Linked DNA regions of Azospirillum brasilense. Each later gene encodes a partner of the first gene's protein in a complex. Links are inferred from orthologs where the notes say so. Each region holds a gene or a part of one and is shown on either strand. Other genes may lie near its edges.

Evidence for each region.
Region 2: the proteins of secY (region 1) and secA are in contact, whole or in part, in a crystal structure (PDB 3DIN), measured with the Thermotoga maritima proteins. The link is inferred for Azospirillum brasilense from one-to-one orthologs. Residues at the interface, in WP_004081795.1 of Thermotoga maritima: Glu108, Gly109, Glu110, Glu111, Ala236, Glu237, Arg238, Arg239, Ile240, Thr241, Ile242, Gln243, Tyr244, Ala245, Arg246, Arg247, Val248, Thr249, Gly250, Arg251, Arg252, Val253, Tyr254, Gly256, Ala257, Ser258, Thr259, Tyr260, Leu261, Pro262; in WP_004082002.1 of Thermotoga maritima: Glu261, Ala262, Arg263, Lys300, Ala301, Arg302, Thr303, Ile304, Ile305, Leu323, Tyr324, Asp325, Pro326, Val329, Ser330, Tyr333, Ile336, Lys340, Phe345, Val349, Glu363, Phe364, Tyr374, Ser375, Gly376, Gly377, Glu393, Ile395, Thr482, Ser483.

Annotation. Positions count from the first base shown.
Region 1 is NZ_CP012914.1:2,219,041-2,225,117, reverse strand. What follows is about bases 1-2,872. They hold secY (preprotein translocase subunit SecY), read left to right. Parts: upstream 1-702; coding sequence 703-2,043; downstream 2,044-2,872. Other genes in these bases: AMK58_RS10295 (FadR/GntR family transcriptional regulator), read right to left, coding at 2,824-2,872; AMK58_RS10300 (adenylate kinase), read left to right, coding at 2,043-2,690; rplO (50S ribosomal protein L15), read left to right, coding at 99-584; rpmD (50S ribosomal protein L30), read left to right, coding at 1-94. Outside these bases: more of AMK58_RS10295, read right to left, coding at 2,873-3,582; AMK58_RS10290 (DMT family transporter), read right to left, coding at 3,692-4,606; AMK58_RS10285 (N-formylglutamate amidohydrolase), read left to right, coding at 4,793-5,665; AMK58_RS10280 (carboxylate-amine ligase), read left to right, coding at 5,672-6,077. UniProt on the Escherichia coli protein: The central subunit of the protein translocation channel SecYEG. Consists of two halves formed by TMs 1-5 and 6-10.
Region 2 is NZ_CP012914.1:2,772,156-2,778,642, forward strand. What follows is about bases 1,906-5,187. They hold secA (preprotein translocase subunit SecA), read right to left. Parts: upstream 4,857-5,187; coding sequence 2,106-4,856; downstream 1,906-2,105. Other genes in these bases: mscL (large conductance mechanosensitive channel protein MscL), read right to left, coding at 1,906-1,955. Also shown: AMK58_RS12870 (DEAD/DEAH box helicase), read right to left, coding at 1-1,255; more of mscL, read right to left, coding at 1,509-1,905; AMK58_RS12885 (peptidylprolyl isomerase), read left to right, coding at 5,243-6,190; bifunctional glutamate N-acetyltransferase/amino-acid acetyltransferase ArgJ, read left to right, coding at 6,381-6,487. UniProt on the Escherichia coli protein: Required for protein export, interacts with the SecYEG preprotein conducting channel.

The DNA.
Region 1 (6,077 bases):
GCTGCACCGGACCCGCGAGCTGGAGGACACTCCGGCCGTGCGGGGCATGATCGCCAAGGTCGCGCACCTGGTCCGCGTCGAGAACGAGGGCTGAACCCATGACGAAGCTGAACGATCTCCGGGACAACCCCGGTGCCCGTAAGGAGCGCATGCGCGTCGGCCGCGGTATCGGTTCGGGCAAGGGCAAGACCGGCGGCCGTGGCGTCAAGGGTCAGACCTCGCGCACCGGCGTGGCCATCAACGGCTTTGAAGGTGGCCAGATGCCCCTTCACCGCCGCCTTCCGAAGCGCGGTTTCCGCAACATCTTCGCGAAGGAATACTCGGTCGTGAACCTGGGCCTGGTCCAGAAGTTCATCGACGCCGGGAAGCTCGACGCCAGCCAGACCATCGATGCGGTGGCCCTGGAAGCGGCGGGCGTCACCGGCAAGGTGAAGAAGGACGGCATCCGTCTGCTGGGCAAGGGCGCCCTGACGACGAAGGCCAGCTTCACCGTGGCCGGCGCCTCCAAGTCGGCTGTGGAAGCGGTCGAGAAGGCGGGTGGCAGCGTCACGCTGACCGCGTCCGCCGCCGAAGCCGCCGAGTGATCGGAAGCCCGCGCTTGCGCGCGGGCCTCTTCCGGCACTAAATGAAGCGAAGTTGCGAGGGGCGGCCTGCATCCTGCAGGACCGCCCCGTTCGTGCATTAGGGACAGGGATACGACCCATGGCATCAGCGGCCGAGCAGCTTGCCGCGAACATTAATTTCGGGGCCTTCTCCAAGGCGACCGAGCTGAAGAAGCGGATCTGGTTCACCCTTGGTGCCTTGATCATCTACCGCCTGGGCACCTACATCCCGATTCCGGGCGTCAACCCGCAGATCCTGGCCGATATTTTTCGGCAGCAGGGCGGGGGCATCCTGGGCATGTTCGACATGCTGGCCGGCGGCGCGTTGCACCGCATGACGATCTTCGCGCTCAACATCATGCCGTACATTTCGGCCTCCATCATCGTGCAGCTTCTGACCGCGGTGTCGCCGCAGATGGAAGCGCTGAAGAAGGAAGGCGAGTCGGGCCGCAAGAAGCTGAACCAGTACACCCGCTACGGCACCGTCCTTCTGGCGACCGTGCAGGCCTGGGGCTTGGCGGTGGGGCTTGAGGCGATGACCGGCGCATCCGGCGCCGCGGTTCCGGAACCGGGGCTGTTCTTCAAGATCGCCACGGTCATCACGCTGGTCGGCGGCACGATGTTCCTGATGTGGCTGGGCGAGCAGATCACCGCCCGCGGCATCGGCAACGGCATCTCCCTCATCATTTTCGCCGGCATCGTTGCCGAGCTGCCGCGCGCGCTCGTCAGCACGCTGGAGCTGGGCCGCACCGGCGCGCTGTCCACGCTGTTCATCGTCTTCCTGCTGCTGATGGCGGTGGGCGTCGTGTTCTTCATCGTGTTCATGGAGCGCGCGCAGCGCCGGCTGCTGATCCAGTATCCGAAGCGTCAGATGGGCAACCGCGTGTTCGGCGGCGAAGCGTCGCACCTGCCGCTGAAGCTGAACACCTCGGGCGTCATCCCGCCGATCTTCGCGTCGTCGCTGCTGCTGTTGCCGCTGACCGCGGTCGGCTTTGCCGGCGGCGAGGGTCCGGAGTGGCTGCAGACCGTCACGCGCTATCTCGCGCACGGCACGCCGCTCTACATGATCCTGTATTCGGCGCTGATCATCTTCTTCTGCTTCTTCTACACGGCCATCGTCTTCAACCCCGCGGACACGGCCGAGAACCTGCGTAAGTATGGCGGCTTCATTCCCGGCATCCGTCCGGGCAAGAACACCGCGGACTACATCGACTACGTGCTGACCCGGTTGACGGTGATCGGTTCGGCCTACCTTGTGGCGGTTTGTCTCCTCCCCGAAATCCTGATTTCCCAGCATTCGGTTCCGTTCTATTTTGGCGGCACCAGCCTGCTGATCGTGGTCACGGTGACGATGGACACGGTTGCGCAGATTCATTCCCATCTGCTGGCCCACCAGTATGAGGGGCTGATTAAAAAAGCGAAGCTTCGGGGGAGAAAGTAATGAATCTCATTCTGCTCGGACCGCCGGGCGCCGGGAAGGGGACCCAGGCGCGGCGTCTCGAAGACACGCGCGGGCTCGTCCAGCTTTCTACGGGCGATATGCTCCGCGCGATGGTCGCCGAGGGTGGTCCGCTTGGGCAGCAGGCGAAGGACATCATGTCCGCCGGCAAATTGATGCCGGACGAGCTGATGGTCAAAATCATCGCTGAGCGCATTTCCAAGCCGGATGTGGCCAACGGCTTCATCCTCGATGGTTTTCCGCGCACGGTCGCCCAGGCCGAGGCGCTGGACACCATGCTGTCGGACAAGGGCCTGAAGCTCGACCACGTGATCGAGATGAAGGTCGTGGACGACGTCCTGGTGGAGCGCATCACCGGCCGTTACACCTGCGCCAAGTGCGGCAAGGGCTATCACGACGTCTTCGAAAAGCCGAAGGTCGAGGGCGTCTGCGATGTCTGCGGCAGCACGGAGTTCAAGCGCCGGGCCGATGACAACGCGGACACGGTGAAGACCCGTCTCGCCCAGTATCACGAGCAGACCGCGCCGATTCTGCCGTATTATCAGAGCCGTGGGGTTCTGAAGACGGTGGACGGCATGGCCGAGATCGACGACGTGACGAAGCAGATCGAGGGCATCCTGGCGTCCTGAGCGGGCCGCCTGACCAGGATTGTCCTGATCGGCTGAAAGGAAAAGCCGCGAGGATCTTCGGACCCTTGCGGCTTTTTCTATGTCGTGACGACGAGGCGGGGAGGGTGATGCTCCCCAAAGACGCCGCCTCTCTTTACGAAGCGGCGTCGGTGTCGGGGCGTGAGAGGTCTTCCGCCTTCCGGCTCAGATCGTTGTAGCGGTCGAGCACCCAGCCGAGGTGATCGGTGGCCGCAACGGCGGCGGCATCGGCGTCGCGGCGCCGGATGGCGTCGTAGATGGCGCGGTGATGGTCGATCATCAGCGCCTCGCGGCCCAGCGCGAAGGGCTCGGTGTGGTGATACTCCATCATCTGGCCGAGGATGTCGCGGATGGTCGCCAGCAGGTGCAGATAGACCGGGCTTCCCGCCGCTTGTGCGACGGCGAGATGGAAGTCCATGTCGTCGGCGGCCTGCTTGCCGTCGCGACCCGTCTCGCCCATCGCGGCGAGGACCCGCCCGATGTGGTCGATCTGCTCTTGGGTCGCGCGCTCGGTGGCGCGCCGGGCCGCCCAGCTTTCCAGGGCCTGCCGGATCTCCACGAGGTCGCAGAGGTTGGCGTGCTTCACGCGGACCATCTCGGTCAGAGCGCCGTCCATGGCGCCTGCAGAGGATACCACGCGTGTCCCGCCGCCCTGGACGGCGGTCAGGAAGCCCTGCGTCTTCAGCTTCTGCAGGGCCGCGCGCACCGAGACCCGGCTGACGTGGAGCTGCTCCGCGAGCTGGCGCTCGCCGGGCAGGCGCTCTCCCGGAACGAGTTCGCCACGGGCGATCCGTTCGAGAATCCGCTCCGCCACCCATTCGGAAATGCGCTGGGAGGAGGCCGGTACGTGGTGGGGTTCTTCGGTGTCGGACACGGTGTCATGCCCTTTCATCAGCAATCGGTCATAGGTCGTACCCGAGTCGGGCAAATCACGTCAACTCGCATCCAGACGGCGGCGTATGGGTCGCATCACCGGCGGCGTTTCATCGGCTCCCACGGCGGGCCATCAGAATGCCTGCCAAAACCACGGCGCCGCCCACCGCCTGGAGAATCCCGAGCGGTTCGGCGAGCAGCGCCCAAGCCAGCACCGCCGCGGCTGCCGGCTGGAGCAGCAGGCTGACGGAGGAGAAGGCTGCGGGCAGATGAGCCAGCGCATAGGCGATCAGGCTCTGGCCACCGGCGTGGCTGACCAGGGCGAGCCCCAGCAGCACAGCCCATCCACCAAGCGATCCGGCGATCAGGCTCTCCCCCGACAGCAGGGCAATGGGCAGCAGGGCGAGGCCGGTGACGACTCCGCTCCAGGTCATGATGGTGGCCGTGGAGAACTCCGCCCGCAGCCGGCCCACCGCCAGGATGTAGCCGCCGTAGAAGACCGCGGTCAGCAGCCCGAGGGCGTCGCCGAACAGGTGGTCCGGGCTCAGCTTCAGACTCTGCCCCATCAGCACGACGGCCCCGCACAGCGCCAGCCCGAGGCCCATCAGGAAGGTCCGGCTGAACCGCTCCTTGAACACCAGCCAGGACACCAACGTCACGAAAATCGGCGCGAAGTTCGCGAGCAGCGTGGAGTTGGCGACGGAGGTGTAGCGAATCGACCAGTGCCAGATGGCGAGATCCCCGGCGAAGAACAGGCCCGCCGCGGTCAGCCGGGCGTAATCGGACAGCGACGAGGGCTTGCGCGACCGCGCGCCTCCCTTCGGTTCCACAGCCATCCAGACCCACAGGGCCGGGATCGCGAAGGCAAGCCGCCAGAAGGCGGTGGCGCTCGGTCCCAATTCGGAGAGGCGCACGAAGATCGGTGCGAAGGCGATTCCCAGCGCCCCGATCAGAAGGGCAATCAGCGCGATCCGTTGCGCGGAGTCGGCGCGCGCGACGGGGGCGAGGGTGCTGGCGTCCGGCATGGCGTCCGTTATAACGGACGCAACCTGCGGACGCCACGTCCCCCCGCCGCATGGCTCGTCTGCGGAAGTCTTGGATTGTGGGACATCGTCCCGCCGGTGGGATCATCCTCGCGTCCGGACCGTTGCCTTGGGGACCAGCCGGCGGAAACTTCCGCTGCGACCGAGACCCTGCAATACTGTGCCATCATGACGCAGCGATCCCCCTGCAAGCCCGCCGAACACCCCCGACCGGTGACCCTGCCGTCGCCGCCTCGCGCCGCGCCGGCCGTACCGTTGCTGGGTCCCGACGATCCGCCGCCGGTGACCGTGCTGCGCCCGGAGTCGGACAGCCCGGTCCTGCTGCTGTGCGATCACGCCTCGCGGGCCATTCCGAAGGCTCTGGGGACGCTGGGGCTGGACGAGGCGAATCTGTGCCGGCACATCGCTTACGACATCGGTGCGGCGGAGGTGACGCGGCGGCTGTCGGAGCGGTTCGGCGCGGCGGCGGTGCTGTCCGGCTACTCGCGGCTGGTCATTGATCCGAACCGCGCGCTGGACGATCCCACGGCGATCCCGGTGGTCAGCGACGATGTGGTCATCCCCGGCAACCGCGCCTTGGACCGGGCGGAGGAGGAGCGTCGCGTCGACGCCATCTTCCGGCCCTATCACGAGGCCGTCGCCGCCGAGGTCGCCCGGCGGCGGGAGCGCGGGCAGGTGCCGGTGCTGCTGTCGATCCACAGCTTCACGCCCGCCATGCGCGGCGTCGCCCGGCCGTGGCACGTCGGCATCCTGTGGGACCACGACCCGCGCATCCCGATCCCGATGATCGCGCGGCTGCGCGCTGACGGGCGCTGGTGCGTCGGCGACAATGAGCCCTACTCGGGGCGGACCACCCTGGGCGGCACGGTGGAAAGCCACGCGACCCCCGCCGGGCTGCCCAACGTCCTGGTCGAGGTGCGCCAGGACCTGATCGCCACGCCGGAGGGGGCGGCGCTGTGGGCGACGGTGCTGGGCGACGCGCTTGAGCCGATCCTGGCCGACCCCGATCTCTACCAGATCAAACTGTTCCCGCGGGAGTGAGCGTTCATGGAGCCGGCCTTCACGCTGGGGCTTGAGGAAGAGTATCTGCTGGTCGACCGCAGTTCGCGGGACATCGCGCGCAACCCGCCGGACGAGATGCTGGAGGCCTGCCAGGAGCAGGCGCCGGGCCAGATCCATCCGGAATTCCTGCGCTGCCAGATCGAGGTCGGCACGCCGGTCTGCGCCACCCTTGCGGAGGCGCGGGCGGAGTTGGCGCGGCTGCGCGCCACGGTGGCCGGGGTGGCGCGCGCCCATAATCTGGCGCCCATTGCTGCCTCCACCCATCCCTTCGCCGCCTGGGAGCCGCAGAAGCACACCAACCGCGACCGCTACAACATGCTGGCCCGCGACCTGGGCGCTCCGGCGCGGCGGCTGATGATCTGTGGCATGCACGTCCATGTCGGGATCGAGG
Region 2 (6,487 bases), 550 kb from region 1 along the record:
CCAGACCCGGAACGACATGGATGTCGAGACGGGTGCCGGTGTAGCGCTCGATCCGGAACAGGGCGTCGCGGTCGGCGCGGGCGGCGAAGGAAACCGCCACGCCCGAGGCGCCCGCACGGCCCGTGCGGCCGATGCGGTGGACATAGTCCTCCGCCGAGCGCGGCAGGTCGAAGTTGATGACGTGGGTGATGTCGCGCACGTCGATGCCGCGCGCCGCCACGTCGGTCGCCACCAGCAGGCGGACCTGGCCGGTGCGCAGGCGCTGGAGCGTGCGGTTGCGCTTGAACTGGTCCATGTCGCCGTGCAGGGCGGCGGCGGCGTGGCCGGCGTCGCTCAGTTCCTCGGCCAGCGCATCGGCGTCGCGCTTGGTGGCGGCGAAGATGATCGCCTTGCCGACCTCGGGCAGGTCCGCGAAATGCTTCAGCAGGCGGCGCTTGTGGTCCATGTCATCGGCATGGTGCAGGCGCTGCTCGACGTTCACCGCGGTGGTGGCGCTTTCCACGGCGACGCGCACCGGGTTGCGCAGCAGGTTGCCGGCGAGCTGGGCCATGCGGCGGTCCAGCGTGGCGGTGAACAGCAGCGTCTGGCGGTTGTCCGGGCAGCACTTGGCGATGGTTTCCACATCGTCCAGGAAGCCCATGTCCAGCATGCGGTCCGCCTCGTCCAGGATCAGCACCTCGACGGCGCTGAGGTCGATGCGGTTGCGCGACACATGGTCGAGCAGGCGGCCCGGCGTGGCGACCATCACGTCCACGGCGCGCGACAGCAGGCGCAACTGGTCGCGGTAGGGCATGCCGCCGACGACGTCCACGATGTTGTACTTCATGAACTTGGCGTACTTGCGGGCGGCGTCGGTGACCTGCTTGGCCAGCTCGCGGGTCGGGGCGAGAACCAGCACGCGCGGAGCGGCCACGCCGAGGCGCGGCAGGTCGATGGTGCGGGTCAGCGCCGGCAGCATGAAGGCGGCGGTCTTACCCGTGCCCGTCTCGGCAGTCGCCAGAATGTCGCGGCCTTCCAGGGCCGGCGGAATCGCCTCGGCCTGGACCGGGGTCGGGGTGTTGTATTCGAACGCTTCCAGCGCCTTCACGACGAGCGGGTGGACGCCCAGCCCGGCGAAGGCGTTCGGGGTAACGGTGTCAGTCACGGTCGCGTCGGCGGCGGCAACCTCGGTGACGGCGGTCTCGACGACAGAAGTCTCGGCGACGGCGGTCTCGACAACGAGGGCGTCGGCGGCGGTCATTTCAATGGACGACAAGTAGGGTAACCTTTCCTCAGGACCAAGACGGCGCACGGCCGCCGCACCAGGATGGTGAGCGGTGGAACGCCGGCGTTTTCGCCGGGAGGAGGTCGGAAGAGGGAGAGGCGTCTGTCCGAAGCAACGGGCGACCGGGTCCCAAGGAAGGCCGTCCCGCAATATCAAAGCGCGTCTCGCTCAAGAGACGCGCGAGCCTCCAGCGATCAAGACGCCTTACATAATGGGTTGCGCTGCACAATCCAAGAAGATTCTTTCACGCCCCCGGTCGAGTCGTGTCCCCCGGGGCGGGTGCCTGCCGTGCGCGCAGCGCATCCCGGATCTCCTCCAGCAAAACCTCCTGGCGGGGCGGCGCCTTCGGCTTGGAATCCTGGAGGAAATGCAGGCGGTTGACCTGCCGCACGATGAGGAACAGCGCGCCCGCCACGATGAAGAAGTTGATGAGCGCGTTGATGAAGCGGCCGTAGTTGATGGTCGCCGCCCCCGCCGCCTCCGCCGCGGCGAGGCTCTCGTAATGGCCGCCGGACAGGTTGAGGAAGTAGTTGGAGAAGTCGATCCCGCCCATGATCCAGCCGATGGGCGGCATCAGCATGTCCCTGACCAGCGAATTGACGATGCCGGTGAAGGCCGCGCCGATGATGATGCCGACGGCCAGTTCCACGACGTTGCCGCGGCTGATGAAGGTCTTGAATTCCTGCAACATGGCTGCGCTCCCGCTTTTGATGGGAAGAACGCCACAGCCCAGCCGAAGTTTCCAGGGCCGCAAAAAGGAAAGGGGCCGGACCTTGCGGCCCGGCCCCGTCCGGAACATCCCCCTCCGGAATGTCCCCGGCGGCGTTCTTCGCGGCGGCGCTTAGCCGACCTTGCCGTGGCAGTGCTTGTACTTCTGGCCCGAGCCGCAGGGGCAGGGCGCGTTGCGCGGCGTGTTCGCCCAGGCGTTGGGGTCGGCCCCCGGCACCACCGAGGCGGCGGCCTCGCGACGGACCATCCCGGCGGGCAGCGGCGCATCGGCCGGCGGGTAGCCCTGGGCGGCCCCGGCTCCCGCTTCGGCCATCGCCAGCGCCGGGTCGTCGCGGCCCTCGTGCATCTCCTGCGGCGGACGGGCGTACAGCTCTTCCGGCTGCGGGGCGATGCGGATCTCGACATGCATCAGCACGGCGGTCACCTGCTCACGCAGGGTCGACAGCATGGTCTCGAACAGCTCGAAGGCTTCCCGCTTGTACTCGTTCAGCGGGTCCTTCTGGGCATAGGCGCGCAGGGAAATGCCCTGACGGAGATGATCGAGCTGGAGCAGGTGATCCTTCCATTCCTGGTCGAGGATCTGCAGCAGCAGGCTCTTCTCCACATGGCGCATCGTGTCGGCGCCATAAGTCTCCACCTTCTCCGCGTATTTGCGGTCGGCGGCCTCGCGGACGCGCTCCTCGATCTCCGGCTCGGCGATGCCCTCTTCCTTGGCCCAGTCGGCCACCGGCAGGTCCATGCCCAGGAGGCGGTTCACCTCCTCGTGCAGGCCGGCGATGTCCCAGGCCTCGGAGTAGGAGTTCGGCGGGATCGCCTTGTTGACCATGTTGGAAACGACCTGATGGCGCATCTCCAGGACGGTCTCGGCGATGTCCTCGGTGTCCATGATCTCGCGACGCTGCTCATAGACGACCTTGCGCTGGTCGTTCATGACGTTGTCGAACTTGAGCAGGTTCTTGCGGACCTCGAAATGGTGGGCCTCGACCTTGGTCTGGGCCTTCTCCAGCGCCTTGTTGATCCAGGGGTGGATGATCGCCTCCCCCTCCTTCAGGCCCAGGCGCTGGAGCATGCCGTCCATGCGCTCCGACCCGAAGATGCGCATCAGGTCGTCGTCCAGCGACAGGAAGAACTTGGAGGCGCCCGGATCGCCCTGGCGGCCCGAACGGCCGCGCAGCTGGTTGTCGATGCGGCGGCTCTCGTGCCGCTCCGTGCCGACGACGTAGAGACCGCCGGCCTGCTTGACCAGCTCGCGCGCCTCGGCCACCTCGGCCTCGATCTGCTTGATCTTGGCGTCGCGCTCCGGCCCGTCCGGCAGGTTGGCCAGCTCCATCTGGATGCGCATCTCGACGTTGCCGCCGAGCTGGATGTCGGTGCCGCGGCCGGCCATGTTGGTGGCGACCGTGACGGCGCCCGGACGGCCCGCCTGCGCGACGATGTAGGCTTCCTGCTCGTGGTGGCGGGCGTTCAGCACGTTGTGCGGAATGCTGCGCTTCTTCAGCAGCTCGGCGATCAGCTCCGACTTCTCGATGGAGGTGGTGCCGACCAGCACCGGCTGCTGGCGCTTGCGGGCGTCCTCGATCAGGTCGATGATCGCGTCGTATTTCTCCGACGCCTTGCGGTAGACCTCGTCGTCCATGTCCTTGCGCTGGACCGGCACGTTGGTCGGCATGTCAACGACCTCAAGGCCGTAGATCTCCGCGAACTCCGCCGCCTCGGTCATCGCCGTGCCGGTCATGCCGGCCAGCTTCGGGTAGATGCGGAAATAGTTCTGGAAGGTGATGGAGGCGAGCGTCTGGTTCTCGCGCTGGATCGTCACCTTCTCCTTGGCCTCCAGCGCCTGATGCAGGCCCTCCGAATAGCGGCGGCCCTCCATCATGCGGCCGGTGAACTCGTCGATGATGATGACCTTGTCGTCCTTGACGATGTAGTCCTTGTCGCGCTGGAACAGCGTGTAGGCGCGCAACGCCTGCTGGGAATGGTGGACCAGCGCCACGTTCTGGATGTCGTACAGCCCGCCCGCCTTCAGCAGCCCGGCCTCGGCCAGAAGCTGCTCCATATGCTCCTGCCCGGCCTCGGACAGGCTGACCGTGCGGTTCTTCTCGTCCAACTCGTAGTCGTCCCGCGTCAGCTGCGGGATCAGGCGGTCGACCTGCACATACATTTCCGACGAGTCGGTGGACGGGCCGGAGATGATCAGCGGGGTGCGCGCCTCGTCGATCAGGATCGAGTCGACCTCGTCCACGATGGCGAAGTTGAAGGGCCGCTGGACCATGTCCTCCAGCCGGAACTTCATGTTGTCGCGCAGATAGTCGAAGCCGAATTCGTTGTTCGTGCCGTAGGTGATGTCGGCGGCGTAGGCGGCGCGGCGCTCCTCGTCGTCCAGCCCGTGCACGATGCAGCCGGTGGTCAGGCCGAGGAAGCCGTAGATGCGGCCCATCCAGGCGCTGTCGCGCGAGGCCAGATAGTCGTTCACGGTGACGACGTGGACGCCCTTGCCCTCCAGCGCGTTCAGATAGACGGCCAGCGTGGCGACCAGCGTCTTGCCCTCGCCGGTGCGCATCTCGGTGATCTTGCCCTGGTGCAGGACCATGCCGCCCATGAGCTGCACGTCGTAGTGCCGCTGCCCCAGCACGCGCTTGCCCGCCTCGCGCACGGTGGCGAAGGCGTCGGGCAGGATGGCGTCGAGCGTCTCGCCCTGCGACAGCCGGCCGCGCAGCCAATCGGTGCGGGCGCGCAGCGCGTCGTCGGAGAGCGCCGCCAACTCGGGCTCCAGCGCGTTGATCTGCTGGACGGATTTTTGCAGCGCCTTGACGGTGCGCGTGTTGGCGGTGCCGAAAATCTTGCGGGCGAGAGCACCGAACATGAAAACCTCGGGGGTGGAACGTCGTGAAGCCGGCTTTTTGACCGGTCTCACATAGGCCCGAAGCAAGTTTCTGTCAACGAGACCCGCCCCTTTGCCCGGCCCTTTGAGGGGGCATCGCGGGGGTGTCGGCCCTGCCGGGGGTGTGGATCGGCGTGTGGCACGCCCTGGAAGCACCACCGTTCCGCCGCCATATCGCCTTGAACACGGTCGAAGCAGGGCGTCATGGCCACGCATCACGACCGCTTGCCCCGCGCTGCGAACCCATGCTTAATCCCCCGCGGATTCGGGCGCGGGGCCGGATCGTCCGTACAGCCGCCGCCAATCATAAGACGTTCTGTCATGCCATTGACCGTGACAAGACACATCCGCCGGAAGGAAAAGACTCCATGGTGAATCGAGTGTTCCGCGCCGCCCTGCTGTCGATGGCCGCCTGCGGCCTCGCGCTGGCCGCACACGCCCAGACTCCGGCGCCGACTCCGGCTCCCGCGGCCACGCCCGCCCCCGCCGCTCAGGCCGCTCCCGCCCCGGCGGACGCCGATCCGGTGGTGGCGCGCGTCAACGGCGAGGCGGTCCACCGCTCCGACGTCCAGCGCATGGTCGCCCAGCTCCCGCCGCAGGTGCAGCAGATGCCGCTGGAGATGATCTACCCGGCGGTGATCGAGCAGCTCGTGAACTCGAAGCTGGTGGCCGAGGCCGGCTACAAGGCCAACCTCGCCGGCACGCCGGAGGTCAAGGACGAGATCAAGCGCGCCGAGGAGCGCGCGGTGCAGCGCGCCTACATCCAGAAGGAAGTGCAGTCGCGCATCACCCCGGCCAAGCTGGACGAGGCCTATCAGGCCTTCCTGAAGCAGAACCCGGCCCAGGAAGAGGTCAAGGCCGCCCACATCCTCGTCGAGAAGGAGGATGAGGCCAAGGCGATCATCGCCCAGCTCAAGAAGGGCGGCGACTTCGCCAAGCTGGCCAAGGAGAAGTCCAAGGACCCGGTGGCCGCCGAACAGGGCGGCGATCTCGGCTACTTCACCAAGGACACGATGGTCGAGCCCTTCGCCGACGCCGCCTTCGCCATGAAGAAGGGCGAGGTGAGCAAGGAGCCGGTGAAGACGCAGTTCGGCTGGCACATCATCAAGGTCGAGGACAAGCGCACCCAGCCGCAGCCGTCCCTGGACGAGGTGAAGCCGCAGCTCGAGCAGCAGCTCAGCAAGGACATCGTGACCAACGTCGTCGACGACCTGCGCAAGGTCGCCAAGGTCGAGACCTTCCAGCTCGACGGCTCGCCGATGCCGAAGGAAGAGGCCGCGCCGGCCCCGAAGGCCGAAGAGCCGAAGAAGAACTAAAGCTCCGGCACCGGTTGCCCCCACCCTTCCCACGGCTGACGCCGCGGGCCCCTTCCCTCCCCCGCTGCGCGGGAGAGGGAGACAATCCCCTCCCCTGCGAAGCGGGGGAGGGTTAGGGAGGGGGCAAGCGCCTTGCATCCCAATCACCGTCCAACACCCCCCGCTCCACCAGCCCCACGAGCCCGTCCCCATGGCCACGACCGTCTCCCCCTTGGCACCCGCCGGCTTCCCGACGCTCCCGCCCGTGGCGGGCGTGCGCATCGCCACCGCCAACAGCGGCATCCGATACAAGGGCCG